DNA from 3 places in the Serratia sp. Sp408 genome. Region 1 is predicted to be linked to each of the others. Evidence: predicted binding sites of a transcription regulator. Region 1 holds the regulator's gene; each other region holds the start of a gene.
The links. The regulator CRP, encoded in region 1, controls carbon source genes, mostly activating them, when cyclic AMP is high. The targets are predictions, from matches to a motif close to ATGTGANNNNNNTCACAT.
Positions count from the first base shown of each region.

Region 2: a site for CRP is predicted at 2,851-2,868, ahead of rhaS (HTH-type transcriptional activator RhaS). Genes of this name have one in related genera too.
Region 3: a site for CRP is predicted at 2,793-2,810, ahead of AC2AXP_RS17000 (2-hydroxycarboxylate transporter family protein). Genes of this name have one in related genera too.

Region 1 covers NZ_JBXUFT010000007.1:167,548-172,571, reverse strand. The annotation lists gene AC2AXP_RS18805 (hydrolase) at 1-322, shown strand, start outside; gene AC2AXP_RS18800 (YheU family protein) at 319-552, shown strand; gene AC2AXP_RS18795 (phosphoribulokinase) at 692-1,561, shown strand; gene AC2AXP_RS18790 (OsmC family protein) at 1,615-2,022, opposite strand; gene crp (cAMP-activated global transcriptional regulator CRP) at 2,397-3,029, shown strand; gene argD (bifunctional acetylornithine/succinyldiaminopimelate transaminase) at 3,151-4,371, opposite strand; gene AC2AXP_RS18775 (aminodeoxychorismate synthase component II) at 4,504-5,024, opposite strand, start outside.
Region 2 covers NZ_JBXUFT010000001.1:882,319-887,342, forward strand. The annotation lists gene rhaT (L-rhamnose/proton symporter RhaT) at 1-910, shown strand, start outside; gene rhaR (HTH-type transcriptional activator RhaR) at 935-1,792, opposite strand; gene rhaS (HTH-type transcriptional activator RhaS) at 1,878-2,699, opposite strand; gene pqqU (TonB-dependent receptor PqqU) at 3,024-5,024, shown strand, end outside.
Region 3 covers NZ_JBXUFT010000006.1:22,883-27,906, reverse strand. The annotation lists gene AC2AXP_RS17010 (SDR family oxidoreductase) at 1-325, opposite strand, end outside; gene AC2AXP_RS17005 (LysR family transcriptional regulator) at 446-1,342, shown strand; gene AC2AXP_RS17000 (2-hydroxycarboxylate transporter family protein) at 1,384-2,736, opposite strand; gene AC2AXP_RS16995 (ATP-binding protein) at 3,062-4,654, shown strand; gene AC2AXP_RS16990 (response regulator) at 4,674-5,024, shown strand, end outside.

The DNA.
Region 1 (5,024 bases):
CCGCATTCGCGATTTCGACGATCTGATTACCTCGCGCATTCACGGCTTCAGCGACGCCACGGATTATTACCGCCGTTGCAGCGCCTTGCCGCTGCTGCCGAAGATCCAGACACCGTTGCTGATCATCCATGCCAAGGACGATCCGTTCATGACCGACGAGGTGATCCCTGACCTCGCCAGCCTGCCGCACAATATCGAATATCAACTGACGGAATGCGGTGGCCACGTCGGCTTCGTCGGCGGCTCACTAAAAAAACCCTACATGTGGCTGGAATACCGCATTCCCTCCTGGCTTACCCCTTATCTGGAACAGAACACGTGATAATCCCCTGGAAAGAACTGGACAGCGAAACGCTGAATAATCTGATCGAATCCTTTGTACTGCGCGAAGGCACTGACTACGGCGAGCATGAACGTTCGCTGACGCAGAAAGTGGAGGACGTTCGCCGGCAATTGCAAAGCGGCGAAGTGCTGCTGGTGTGGTCGGAACTGCATGAAACCGTCAATATCATGCCACGTGGCCAGTTCCGTGCCGGTCAGGAAGAAATGTAATCCGCCCTATGACTGACGGGAAAAATCAGGTATCAATGTGCCATACCCTACAGCACTCGAGTTGCATCGAGGCGGCCTACAGCAAAGCAGCTGAGGTACGACGGATAAAACACGCATTTTAGACGGAGTAACATATCGTATGTCTGCCAAACATCCCGTTATCGCGGTAACCGGCTCCAGCGGAGCCGGCACCACCACTACCAGCGTGGCGTTCCGCAAAATATTCCAGCAGTTGAATATTCGCGCCGCACAGTTGGAAGGCGACAGCTTCCACCGCTACACCCGGCCGGAAATGGACGCGGCGATCCGCAAGGCGCGCGACCTCGGCCGTCATATCAGCTATTTTGGCCCCGAAGCCAACGACTTCGGCCTGCTGGAGCAGAGCTTCCGTGAATATGGCAACGGCGGCAGCGGCCGTTCACGTAAATATCTGCACACCTATGACGAAGCCGTGCCGTACAACCAGGTTCCTGGCACCTTTACACCGTGGGAAGCCCTGCCGGAACCCACCGACGTGCTGTTCTACGAAGGGCTGCACGGCGGCGTCGTCACCGATCAGCATGACGTGGCACAGCAGGTCGATCTGCTGGTCGGCGTGGTGCCAATCGTCAACCTGGAGTGGATCCAGAAGCTGATCCGCGATACTGGCGAACGCGGCCATTCTCGCGAAGCGGTGATGGATTCGGTAGTGCGTTCGATGGAAGACTATATCAACTACATCACACCGCAGTTTTCACGCACCCACATCAACTTCCAGCGCGTGCCAACGGTGGATACCTCCAACCCGTTTGCCGCCAAGGCCATCCCGTCGCTGGACGAAAGCTTTGTGGTGATCCACTTCCGCGGGCTGGATCAGATTGATTTCCCTTATCTGCTGGCGATGCTGCAAGGCTCGTTTATTTCGCACATCAATACGCTGGTGGTGCCCGGCGGCAAAATGGGACTGGCGATGGAGTTGATCATGGCACCGCTGGTGCAGCGGCTGCTGGAAGGCAAAAAGATTGAGTAGCCAGGCGACACCGGACGGGCGCGGGGAGGATTAGGCCACCGCGCCACATGCCATTAGGCCACTTCCCGGACTTCAAAGCTGTGGGTAACGCTGGCGGCCTTGCCGAGCATCAGCGCTACCGAACAGTATTTGTCGGCAGACAGATCCACCGCACGCTCCACCGCCTTGTCGCCAAGCCCTTTACCGCTGACGATAAAATGCAGGTTGATATGGGTAAATACCCGTGGTGCCTCTTCGCGACGTTCAGAGGTCAGTTTTACCTCACAATCACGCACGTCGTGACGGCCTTTTTGCAAAATCGACACCACGTCAATCGCGCTGCATCCCCCCACGGACATCAGCACCATTTCCATCGGACTTGGCGCCTTGTCACCGGCATTGCCGTCCATCAATACCTGATGGCCAGACGCCGATTCGCCAAGAAACGTTAACCCTTCAACCCATTTGACTCTTGCCTGCATGCTCATGACTCCGATTGATTCTTTGTCATCAGACTACGCGTTAGCAGCAAAACTGGCAACGGAACCTGATACTGGTCATGTGTGAGCGAGACAACACAAGACACCCGCGTCACTCTGTGCTACAAACAGAGCCGCAATAACGCTTTCTGGACAGCGCTTTCAGGGAAATGCCCACGGAAAGGCACCTTAATGTGTATGTTAACAGAATGTAGCTTGCAGCTCTCACTGCAAGTTAATATGCTAGGGCAATAGCGTATTTTTACGTCACGCCTCAAAAACGGTTAATGGTCGCCGCTCATGGACAGCCATAACACGTTTGACAGGGAACTCTGACCCCTGTGATACAGGCAGATTACAACAGAGGATAACAGCGAATGGTTCTCGGCAAACCGCAAACAGACCCTACTCTCGAATGGTTCCTGTCTCATTGCCATATCCACAAATATCCATCGAAAAGTACGCTGATTCACCAAGGTGAAAAGGCCGAAACGCTTTACTACATCGTGAAAGGCTCCGTTGCGGTGCTGATCAAGGATGAAGAAGGCAAAGAGATGATCCTGTCCTATCTCAATCAGGGCGATTTCATCGGCGAACTTGGATTATTTGAAGAAGGCCAGGAACGCAGCGCCTGGGTTAGGGCTAAAACCGCCTGTGAAGTGGCTGAAATTTCCTATAAGAAATTCCGTCAGCTGATCCAGGTGAACCCTGACATTCTGATGCGCCTGTCGGCGCAGATGGCAAGCCGCCTACAGATCACCTCAGAGAAAGTGGGTAACCTCGCCTTCCTAGACGTTACCGGCCGCATTGCGCAAACCCTGCTCAATCTGGCCAAACAGCCGGATGCCATGACTCACCCGGACGGCATGCAAATTAAAATCACCCGTCAGGAAATTGGTCAAATCGTCGGTTGTTCACGCGAAACGGTTGGCCGTATTCTGAAAATGCTCGAAGATCAAAACCTGATTTCCGCACACGGCAAAACCATCGTCGTCTACGGTACCCGTTAATCCATTAAAACGGCACGCTTCAAAAAATGCCGGTCAGTTAACGCTGACCGGCATTTTTATGCGCCGTTTACCGTGGGCACAGTCGGACATCCGATACCGTCTGCCGACCGCCAGTGGGTAGCTACCCGGCGTTGATCACGTCCTGAACCGCCAGCTCAAACAACGCCATACCGTCGGCAATATCTTGCGGCTCAACGACCAGCGACGGCGCAAATCGGATCACGTTCGGCCCGGCATTTAAAATCATCAGGCCACGCGCGGCGGCCGCGGTGAGGAAATCACGTGCCTTGCCGTGGTAAGGCGCCGTCAGTTCGGCGCCGATCAACAGCCCCATACCGCGAATCTCGCTGAAAATACGGTATTTTTCGCCAATGTCCCGCAACGCCGCAACATACAGCGTATGACGCTGTTCGACGCCGCTCAACACTTCGGCGGTATTGATCACGTCCAACGCCGCCTCCGCCACCGCGCAGGCCAGCGGATTGCCGCCATAGGTGGTGCCGTGGGTACCGACTTGCATCACCGAAGCAATCTCCTCGGTGGTCAGCATGGCGCTGACCGGGAAACCGCCGCCCAACGCTTTGGCGGTGGTCAGAATATCCGGCGTCACACCGTAGTGCATATAGGCGAACAGCTTGCCGCTGCGCCCCATACCGCTTTGCACTTCATCAAATACCAACAGCGCCTGGTGGCGATCGCACAGTTCACGCACACCTTGCAGGAACTGCGCATCCACCGGAGTAATACCGCCTTCGCCCTGAATCGGCTCCATCACCACCGCGCAGGTGTGATCGTCCATCACCGCCTTGACCGCCGCCAGATCGTTGAACGGTACATGCACGATGTCGGCCGGCTTCGGCCCGAAGCCGTCGGAATACTTCGCCTGGCCGCCAACCGAGACGGTAAACAGCGTACGGCCATGGAACGCGTTATAAAACGCGATGATTTTGGTTTTGTACGGGCTGTGGCGGGTAATGGCATAGTGGCGCGCCAGCTTGAATGCCGCTTCGTTGGCTTCGGCGCCGGAATTGGCGAAGAACACCCGATCGGCGAAAGTCGCGGCGATAAGCTTGCTGGCCAGGCGCAGCGACGGCTCGTTGGTAAAGACATTGCTGGTGTGCCACAGGGTTTCACCCTGCTGCTTCAGCGCCGCCACCAATGCCGGGTGGCAATGCCCCAGCGCAGTCACCGCAATACCGCCAGAGAAATCAATATACTCCTTGCCGTTGCTGTCCCACACTCGGCTGCCCTTGCCCTTGACGGGGACAAACTGGGCAGGTGCATAAACAGGCAGAATAACCTGGTCGAACGTATTGCGGCTGACTGGGTATTTTTCGGTCATTATTGGGTCCACCCTGAACGTGATCGGATTTTCAATGTTGCCATTAAGTGAAAATATAATCACAAAATATGCATAAAAAACCAATCAAGGGCAAACCTAAATCGCCAAAAAAGGAAAAAAACTCATAACCGGTTAACTTTTAAGGAAATTATCCAGCAGTTGGTGCCCCTGCTCGCTGAGAATGCTTTCCGGGTGAAACTGCACCCCTTCCAGCGCCAGCTGACGATGGCGGATCCCCATGATTTCGTCAGGTTCGCCGTCGCGCTCACTCCAGGCGGTTACCTCAAAGCAGTCTGGCAACGTGGCGGCTTCCAGCACCAGCGAGTGGTAACGGGTTACGGTCAACGGATTGTTCAGCCCAGCAAAAACGCCGCCGTTATGGTGCCGAATGGCAGAGGTCTTGCCATGCATCACCTGACGGGCGCGTACCACCGTGGCGCCAAACGCCTGCCCCAACGCCTGATGGCCGAGGCATACGCCCAAAATGGGCAGCCTGCCGGCAAAGTGGCGAATGGCAGCAAGAGAAATGCCCGCCTCATTCGGCGTGCACGGGCCGGGTGAAATCACCAGTCGCTGTGGCGCAAGCCGTTCAATATCGGCCAGTTGCAATTCATCGTTGCGCTTGACCAACACTTCGGCGCCCAACTGGCAGA
Region 2 (5,024 bases), on a different contig from region 1:
ACTGGTGTCCTGGCTGATCCTGCCGTGGAGCATCAGCTATTGGCTGCTGCCGGACTTTTGGCACTATTACGGCTCCTTCAGCGCGGCGACGCTGTTGCCGGTGTTTCTCTTTGGCGCCATGTGGGGCATCGGCAACGTCAATTACGGTCTGACGATGCGCTACCTCGGCATGTCGATGGGCATTGGTATCGCCATCGGTATTACGCTGATCGTCGGCACCTTGATGACGCCGCTATTGCAAGGGCGTTTCATGCTGCTGTTCGGTACGCCTGGCGGATTGCTGACGTTGCTGGGGGTGCTGGTGGCGTTGATTGGTGTCGGCGTGGTCAGTTATGCCGGTCTGTTGAAAGAACGGGCGCTCGGCATTCGCGCCGAAGAGTTCAACTTGAAGAAAGGCCTGGTGCTGGCGGTGATGTGCGGTATTTTCTCGGCCGGCATGTCGTTCGCCATGGACGCCGCCAAGCCGATGCATCATGCCGCGGCGGCGGTCGGCATCAGTCCGCTGTATGTAGCGTTGCCGAGCTACGTGGTGATCATGGGCGGCGGGGCGGTGATCAACCTCGGTTATTGCCTGGTGCGCCTGGCGTGCAAAAAAACGCTGTCGCTGCGGGCTGATTTCTCGTTGGCCAAACCGTTGCTGCTGGTCAACCTGCTGCTTTCTGCCCTGGGCGGCCTGATGTGGTATCTGCAATTCTTTTTCTACGCCTGGGGACATGCGCGCATTCCGGCGCAGTATGACTATATGAGCTGGATGCTGCATATGAGTTTCTATGTGCTGTGTGGCGGCATTGTCGGTCTGCTGCTGAAAGAGTGGCGCGCCGCCGGCAACAAACCGCTGCGGGTGCTGGTGCTGGGGGGATTGATCATCATTCTGGCTGCCAATATCGTCGGGTTGGGCATGGCGTACTGAAGCGAGCGCCGCCAGCGTGACGGGTTACCTTGGGCAGACGCCTGCGGCGATAAACTGCTGGCGATATTCCCTTGGAGTCATACCGGCTTCGCGGGCGAACACTACCGAAAAGTAATTGCTGTCTTCAAAACCGCAGCGCGCGGCGACTTCGCCGATCAGGTAGTCGCTGCGTCGCAGCAGGCGCTTGGCCTGACACAGCCGTAGCTGACGCAGATAGTGGCTGATGGTCATGCCGGTTTGCTGGCGGAACAGCAGCTTCAGCGCCCGCTCGGTCAACTGGTGGCGTGCGCAAAATGCCGCCAGGTCGAAATGATCCTCAATGCCATTTTGCAGCGCCGCCATCAGCAAATCCAGCTGCTCGCCATCCGGCAACAGATAGGCGTCGTCTACCGCGTAGCGATAACGCTTCAGGACGATGGCCAGTTGCAGCAACAGCGCTTCGGTGAGCTGAATCGATAGCGTATCGGTTTTGCGACTCTCCTGCGAAAGCTGGGCGACGATCGGCCGCGCCAGATTCATGCCCTGGGTGGTCAACCGCCAGTAGCGCGCATTTTGCGGGTCAAACGGCGGCAGCAGGTGGTCCCACTGTGCGCCGAAGCGCAGCCGTTCCGGACAATAGATAATGTTATCCAGCACCAGATCGTTCACCGATTCATAGCTGTGGCAGTCGCTGGCCTGAATGTAAAAGATGTCGCCGCAGGTAATGCGATAGGGATGATCGTTCAGCACGTGCAGGCCGTTGCCGCGCCAGACGATGACGATTTCATAGAACTGATGGGTGTGCGGCGCGAACCCTTGCTGCGGGTAACGTTCCGCCACCGCCACCGGCATTTGCGGCGATATCAGATAATCACGGCTTTCAAGCAGCAGGGGTCGCATGATTCAGCGTTCTCACCATCGAAAAGGGGGGAACATTATTACTTGAAATCGCAGGCATTAGGTTGATGAACGACGTATTTTTTAATTTTCACCGTTGACCGCGCAAGGTGCGGGGCGGGCAGGCAAATTCGCGTTTGAACAGGGTGGAAAAATGATTGCTGTCGCCAAACCCGCAGCAAAAGGCAATATCGGTGACGCTGGTGTCGCTATGGCATAACAGATGACGCGCCTGCAACAGGCGTAAATGCGTCAGGTAGCGCTGCGGCGTCATATTGGTGTGATTCTTGAGCTGGCGGTGCAGGGTGCGCAGCGGGATACCGAAGCGCTCCGCCAGTTCACTCCAGTCAATCGGCTCGGCGTAATGCGTCTGGAGCCAGTCGAGCAACTGGTGTAAACGCCCTTGTTGATCGTCGCCGCGTGCCGCCATACACCCTTGACGCAATTGCACCAGCAGTTGCATGAACAGACTTTCATGCAGGGCGATCTCTTCGTTGCACTCTTGCTGCGGGGCGACCATCAGACGGTTGATCAATGGTTTGATCTGTTGCAATACCTGTTGGCCGATACGCCAGTGTGCCGGGTAGACGCCGTTGCATTCCCGTGGCAGGAAATGTTCGACGCCGGACAAAAATCGAAAGGCGTCAGGCGCACGGAACAGTACGTTGGTCAGGAATAAACCGTTGGTCTGCTCAAACAGATGGCGGTCATGATCGCGGACAAAGCACACGCTGCCGCTGTTGAGCGTATAGGGATGTCCATTGAAAACGTGCACGCCGGCGCCTTGCTCAACGATGACGATTTCATAAAATTCATGGTGATGTTCTGGAAATGCCGGCTGAGGTGCCCGCGGTTCAATTGCCACCGGCTGATAGCCGGAAGGGAAAAAATCACGGCTGTGCAAAAGCGTCATCTTGCCCTCCTGAATAAAAACGTGCCGCACAATTGCCGCACGACATTACTCAGCGAGTGTATGAGATGGCTGGCACAGGAACCTTAAAGTTTTGACCGGAAACGGCGCTTAGGCGGTCGCTTTTTCAAGAATGTTACGAGAATGTTTAAAAATGTGTGCAAGGTCACAACCCTTCGGCACCCGAGCCGGGGAGTTGGGCGGGGAAACCAGATAAAAACGCGCCGGCTGGTGTTCCAATCTATTGTTATCAGTAATAACTCGTCGCATCCTCGTTCCAAATGGTACAAAATGTTTCCAACGTGATCGGGACTGTAGAATAAACTCATGCAGAAAAAAATGGTGGTGGCTTCGGCCTTGGTGTTACCGGTTATCTTGTCGACGTCAGCGCGCGCGGCGCAGAGTTCGCCAGAGCAGGAAAGTACGCTGGTGGTTTCAGCCAAGCGCGACGGGCTGTCCGAACTGAGTACGCCGGCTGCGGTCAGCGTGGTGAATGGCGAGCAGATGCGCGATGCACGGCCGCAAATCAACCTGTCGGAAAGCCTGGGCAGCGTGCCGGGCCTGCAGATACAAAATCGCCAGAATTACGCACAGGATCTGCAACTGTCGATACGCGGTTTCGGCGCCCGTTCGACCTATGGCGTGCGCGGCGTGCGGATCTATGTCGACGGTATTCCGGCCACCATGCCCGATGGCCAGGGGCAGACGTCGAACATCGATCTCAACTCGGTCGACAAGGTCGAAGTGCTGCGCGGGCCATTTTCCGCACTGTACGGCAACGCTTCCGGCGGCATGATGAACGTCGAAACGCAAACCGGCCGCCAGCCCAACCAGTTGGAAAGCGGCATGTACACCGGCAGCGACGGCACCTGGCGCTATGGCGTCAAGGCTACCGGTGCCACCGGCGACGGTAGCCAGAGCGGCGATGTAAATTACGCCGTTTCCGCCACCCGCTTTACGACCCAGGGCTATCGCGATCATAGCGGGGCACGCAAGAATCTCGGCAATGCCAAGCTGGGGGTGCGCATCGACGATGTCAGCACGTTGACGTTGCTGTTCAACAGCGTCGATCTCAAGGCCAACGATCCTGGCGGTCTTACCGCCGACGAATGGCATGAAAATCCACGGCAGGCGCCGCGCGCCGAACAGTACAATACGCGTAAAACCTTATCGCAGACGCAGGCCGGGTTGCACTATCAGCGGCAGATCGGCAGCGATGACGATCTCAGCGTGATGATGTATGCCGGCGAGCGCGAAACCACACAATATCAATCGATTCCGCTGGCGGTGCAGCAACGCAGCCCCCAGCACCCAGGCGGAGTGATCGAACTGGCACGGCATTATCAGGGGATCGACACGCGCTGGACGCATCGTGGCCAGATTTCCGCCGTGCCCTATACCCTGACCGGCGGCTTGAACTATGAAACCATGAGTGAAAACCGCAAAGGTTATGAAAACTTCACCATGGTCAATGGCGTAACCGAATTGGGGACCAAGGGGAATTTGCGGCGTGATGAACGCAACCTGATGTGGAATCTGGATCCGTATCTGCAAACCTCATGGCAGTTGACACCGCGCCTGACGCTGGACGCCGGCGTGCGTTTTAGCAGCGTCAATTTTGATTCCAACGACCATTATATTACCGCCGGCAATGGCGACGACAGCGGCAGCGCACGCTATCATCAGTGGTTGCCGGCCGGCTCGCTGCGTTACACGCTGGCGGATGGCTGGAATGCCTATCTTTCTGCCGGTCGTGGCTTTGAAACGCCAACCATCAATGAACTGTCTTATCGCCCGGATGGTGAGCCGGGGATGAATTTCGGCTTGAAACCGGCGACCAGCGACTCGATAGAGCTTGGCAGTAAAGCCCGCATTGGCAATGGCTTGCTGAGCGCAGCGCTGTTCCAGACCGACACCAAAAACGAAATAGTGGTGGCCGAAAGCCGTAATGGCCGCAGCAGCTATAAAAATGCCGGGCAGACGCGGCGCCGTGGGCTTGAGCTGGCGCTCGACCAGCAGTTTGGCGAAGCCTGGCAGTTAAAAATGGCCTGGACGCTGCTGGATGCGCGCTATCGTAACTCGATATGCGGCGATGCGCAGTGTTCCGGCGACAAAACCATTCCCGATGGCAACCGCATGCCGGGCATTGCACGCAACATGGGCTATGCGTCGCTGGGCTGGGCGCCGCCGGAAGGCTGGTACGCCGGGGCGGAAGTGCGCTACATGAGCGATATTCAGGTCAACGATCAAAACAGCGAGCAGGCACCGTCCTATACCACGGTTGGCGTGAATACCGGCTACCGTTATCCACTGGGCAACTGGATGTTT
Region 3 (5,024 bases), on a different contig from region 1:
CGACCTCGGTATCGTCGATCTCCGCCAGAGGGGCCAGCGCAATCACGCCGGCGTTGTTTACCAGCACATCGACGCCGCCAAAGGCCTGTTCGGCACGCTCAAACATCCGTGCCACCGCCGCCGCGTCGCTGACGTCGGCCTGCGCGCTCAACGCCCGACCTCCTGCCTGTTCAATCTTGCGTACCAGCGCGTCGGCCAGCGTCTGATTGCCGGCATAGTTGATAATCACGGTAAAACCATCGGCGGCCAGTCGTTCGGCGATCGCCGCGCCAATGCCGCGCGATGCACCAGTGACGATAGCAACCTGTTGCTGTGGACTGTTCATTGGATACTCCTGGTGGTGAGTTAACGGTGTTTACTGCGCTAAAAACATCATGCCTCTTTCTGCTTGGCGGATAATCCCCTAATATTCGTTATCACTATCCGAAATCAGCGAACAATGGCAATGGACAGAATCGATGCAATGCGGCTTTTCACCCGGGTGGTGGAACAACGCAGTTTCACGCAGGCGGCGCAGGATCTGGCGCTACCCCGTTCGACCGTCACCGATGCCATCAAACAGCTGGAGGCGCGGCTCAAGGTACGGCTGCTGCAACGTACCACGCGCCACGTCAGCCCTACGCTGGATGGCGAAGCGTACTATCAGCGCTGCCTGCGCATTCTGGCGGATATCGAGGATGCCGAAATGGCGTTCGCCGGCGCCAAACCGCGCGGCCTGTTGCGTATTGACGTGCACGGTACGCTGGCGCGTCATTTTCTGCTGCCGGGGCTGCCGGACTTTTTAGCCCGCTATCCGGACATCGAGCTGTTTATGAGCGAAGGCGATCGGCTGATCGACCCACTGCGTGAAGGGGTCGACTGCGTGGTGCGCGTCGGCAAGCTGAAGGACAGCGATATGGTAGCGCGCCACATCGGCGCCCTGAGCGAAACGACCTGCGCCTCGCCGGACTATCTGCAGCGCTTCGGCGTACCGGATTCACTTGAGGCGCTGGCCAACCACCGGATGATCGGCTTCCGCTCTTCTGCCACCGGCAGCTTGATGCCGCTGGAGTTTCTGGTCGATGGCAAGCCACGCTCAATCACGCTACCGACCACGCTCACCGTCAGCAGCGGCGACAGTATGGTGGCGGCGGCGCGGCTGGGATTGGGGATTATTCAGGTGCCGCATTACCACCTGCAGCAAGATCTGGCTCGCGGCTCGCTGCTGCCGTTGCTGGCGCAGTATCCGCCCACGCCGATGCCGGTATCGTTGCTGTACCCGCGCAACCGCCAACTGTCGCCGCGGGTGCGCGTATTTATCGACTGGTTTAGTCAGGCGTTTGCCGCGCGCAATCAGGCATAAAAAAGCCCCGCGGGGGCGGGGCAAGGCAAAGAACAGGTTGACTAGAAAAAGTGTGACAGTACCAGTAATGACAGCGAGACGTTGATTGCCCCGCCGATGCGAGTGGCTATCTGGGCGAACGGCATCAACGACATCCGATTGCCTGCCGTGAGAATGGCAACGTCGCCGGTACCGCCCTGACCGCTTTGGCAGCAGGAAACAATTGCCACATCAATGGGATGCATACCGATCTTTTTGCCCACCACGAAACCGGTGCCTACCAGCGCGCTCACGGTACAGACAATCACCGCCAGGTTTTGCAGGGTGAACGCGTCCACCAGCTCCTGCCATGGGGTAATCGCCACGCCGACGGCAAACAGAATCGGGTAGGTGACTGCGGTACGGAAGAATTTATACACCACCTGCGAGCCTTCCTGAATGCGCGGTGAAACCCCGTGCGCCAGTTTCACCGCCACTGCGGCAAACAGCATGCCGACCGGCGCTGGCAGCCCAATCATACGGTGCAACAACATGCCGACCATATACAGCAGTATTGCCAGCAGCGCACCGCAGGCCAAAGTGCTGACGTCGACATTGCCAATGGTTTTATTGCTGGCCGACACCACCTCGCCCGCGGTTTTGCTTGGCATCAGGCTGCCTTCGCCGGTCAGATGAGGATAACGCTTGCCCAGTTGGTTAAGCAGACCGGCAATCACGATCGCCGTCAGACTGCCGAGCATCACGATAGGCAGTATGCGACCCAGCGCCACGCCCTGTTCCATATGCAAGATCGCCGCGTAGCCCATCGACAGCGGGATCGCGCCCTCGCCTACCCCGCCGGCCATGATCGGCAACACCAGAAAGAAGAAGATCTGGAACGGCTCCAGTCCCAGCGCCATACCAACGCCCATACCCACCAGCATACCAACCACCTCGCCGCACAGCATCGGCACAAAGATACGCAGGAAACCCTGAATCAATACCTGGCGGTTCATGCTCATGATGCTGCCGACGATGATGCAGCAAATATACAGATACAGAATGTTGGTCGACTTGTAGAACACCGTGGTCGATTGCACCACCACGTCCGGCAGCAGGCCATAATGCACCAGCGCCGACGGGATAAAGGTAGCGCAAATCGCCGCCGCTCCCATCTTGCCAACCAGCGGCAGGCGTTTACCGAACTCACCGCAGGCAAAGCCAAAAAATGCCAACGTAGCGACCATGACCACAATATCGCTCGGCAGTTTCCCAGCCAGGCAATCGAGTAAAATAAGTACGCCGGCCAGAATAAAGAACGGCAACGGAATGATGCCTATCTTGTAATTATCCAACACCCGCCACCATTTTTCGCGCAGGGGAACCTCTGCGGCTTTATCATTGGCGACGAGATAAGAATCATCAGTTGTGCTCATAATCCGGCCTCTTATTGGTTTGTTCGGCCATCATAAGAAAAGGCACGGATTATCGGTTGTGATGCTGTTCAAATTTAAAAAGGGTTTTTAATGGTGTTAATGGATTGTATGGTGTTTATTATGATTATGTAAAATATGACGTGGATTCTATGGCGTTAATGCTACGGAGAATATAAACATTACAGGATTATTAACACATCGCTGACGGCGGCGAACGCTCAGTATAACGTAACGCGCACAATCGCAATTTGATCGCCCTCAATCTTGCCTCTGGCGTGTATCATGCCTGCCTGTCTTTTGGCACGCTTGAGGGTGAACGGCCGGCATGCGATTAAACTTATCCTTTCAGATCAAGCTGTTTATTTGTCTGGTAGCGTTCTCCAGCCTGCTGTTGACGCTGATTGGCGCCTATACCTACTATCGGCTTGATGCCCAGTTGCACCGCGATCTGGGTGCCCGCGCCCAGGTGCAGGCGCGGGAGATCGCGCTGATCCCGACCTTGAGCGCGGCGGTGCAACGTCACGATATTATCGCCATCGATACGCTGATGAAAAAAATCCGCGCCCGCAGCGATGCCAGTTATATTGTCATTGGCGATCGACAGGCGCGACATTTATACCATTCGCAGTATCAGGATCGTCTCGGCACGCCGATGGTCGGCGGGGATAATAAGGACGTCCTGGCAGGAAAAAGTATTATTTCGATTCGCAAAGGCGGCATAGGAATATCGTTACGCAGTAAAGCACCTATTGTGGACGAAAATAATCAGGTGATCGGCATTGTTTCCGTCGGCTACCTTAAATCCCATATTGATAACGTCAATGCCCGCACTCTGACACAAATTGTCGGCGCTATCGCCCTGCTGCTGGTTGCGCTGTTTATTTTTTCCTGGCTACTGTCAAAAAACCTGAAGCGGCAAATGTTCTGGCTGGAACCGAAAGAGATTGCGCTATTGGTACGCCAGCAAAAAGCGCTGCTGGAAGCGATTTACGAAGGCGTGATTGCCATCGATCCACAGCTGCGCATTATTACCTTCAACCGTGCCGCGCGCGAATTATTGAATTTGCGCCAATCGGAGAGCGACCCGATCGGCCGCCGCATCGGCGAAGTGATTCAGGCACAGCCGGATTTCTTTGCCGCCGCGCAGCTTGGGCACGATACCCACGATGAGGCGTGTCGCTTCAACGGTATTCGGGTAATCGCCAGTCGGGTGCGCATAATGGAAGCCGACAGCTTGCAGGGCTGGGTGATCAGTTTCCGCGATAAAAATGACATCAATACCCTCAGCAGCCAACTCAGCCAGGTTAAACGCTATGCCGATACGCTGCGCATCCTGCGTCATGAACAGCTGAACTGGACGGCGACCCTGGCCGGCCTGTTGCATATGCAGCGTTACGACGAGGCGATTCGCTACGTCGAGGCGCAGTCGGAAGGTGCCCAGGAAGTGCTCGACTTTATCTCGCAGCGCTTCAATTCCTCGGCACTGTCGGGGCTGTTGCTGGGCAAGTATGCCGCCGCACGCGAAAAAGGGGTAGAACTGCGCTTTGACCCCGCCTGCCAACTGCAGCACATTCCGGCGGCGCTGAATGAAACCGAGCTGATGTCGATCGTCGGTAACCTGCTGGACAACGCGGTGGAAGCAACCTTGCGTTGCGCCGCGCCGCATGACGCGGTAGAACTTTATATCAATGACAATGGTAATGAACTGGTGATTGAAGTGGCGGACCACGGCACCGGTCTGGCACCGGAGATCCGTGAAACCCTGTTTGAACACGGCGTCACCACCAAGGAAAAAGGCGATCATGGCATCGGCCTGCACCTGGTAGCCAGCCATGTGACGCAGGCCCATGGCAGCATAGAAGTGTCGGACAACGATCCGCACGGGGCCATTTTTTCGTTGTTTATCCCGAAAGCCTGAACATTTGGAAGAATGAATGATGCATCATCAAGCACTCGACGTTCTGATTGTCGAAGACGAACCACAGCTGGCAACGCTGCACGCAGAATTTATCGAAAATAATTTTAACCTGCGCGTGGTAGCCTACGCGACTACCCTGGCGGAAGCCAAAAGCCAGGTCATTAGCCATCAACCGCGTCTGATCCTGCTGGACAACTACCTGCCTGACGGTCAGGGCATCGAACTGATGGAACAGCCAGCGGTGAAAACACCCGGCTGTTCGGTGATTTTCATCACCGCCGCCAGCGACATGCATACCTGCAGCCAGGCGATCCGCAACGGCGCCTTCGACTACATCATCAAGCCGGTGTCCTATAAGCGGCTGCGCAAC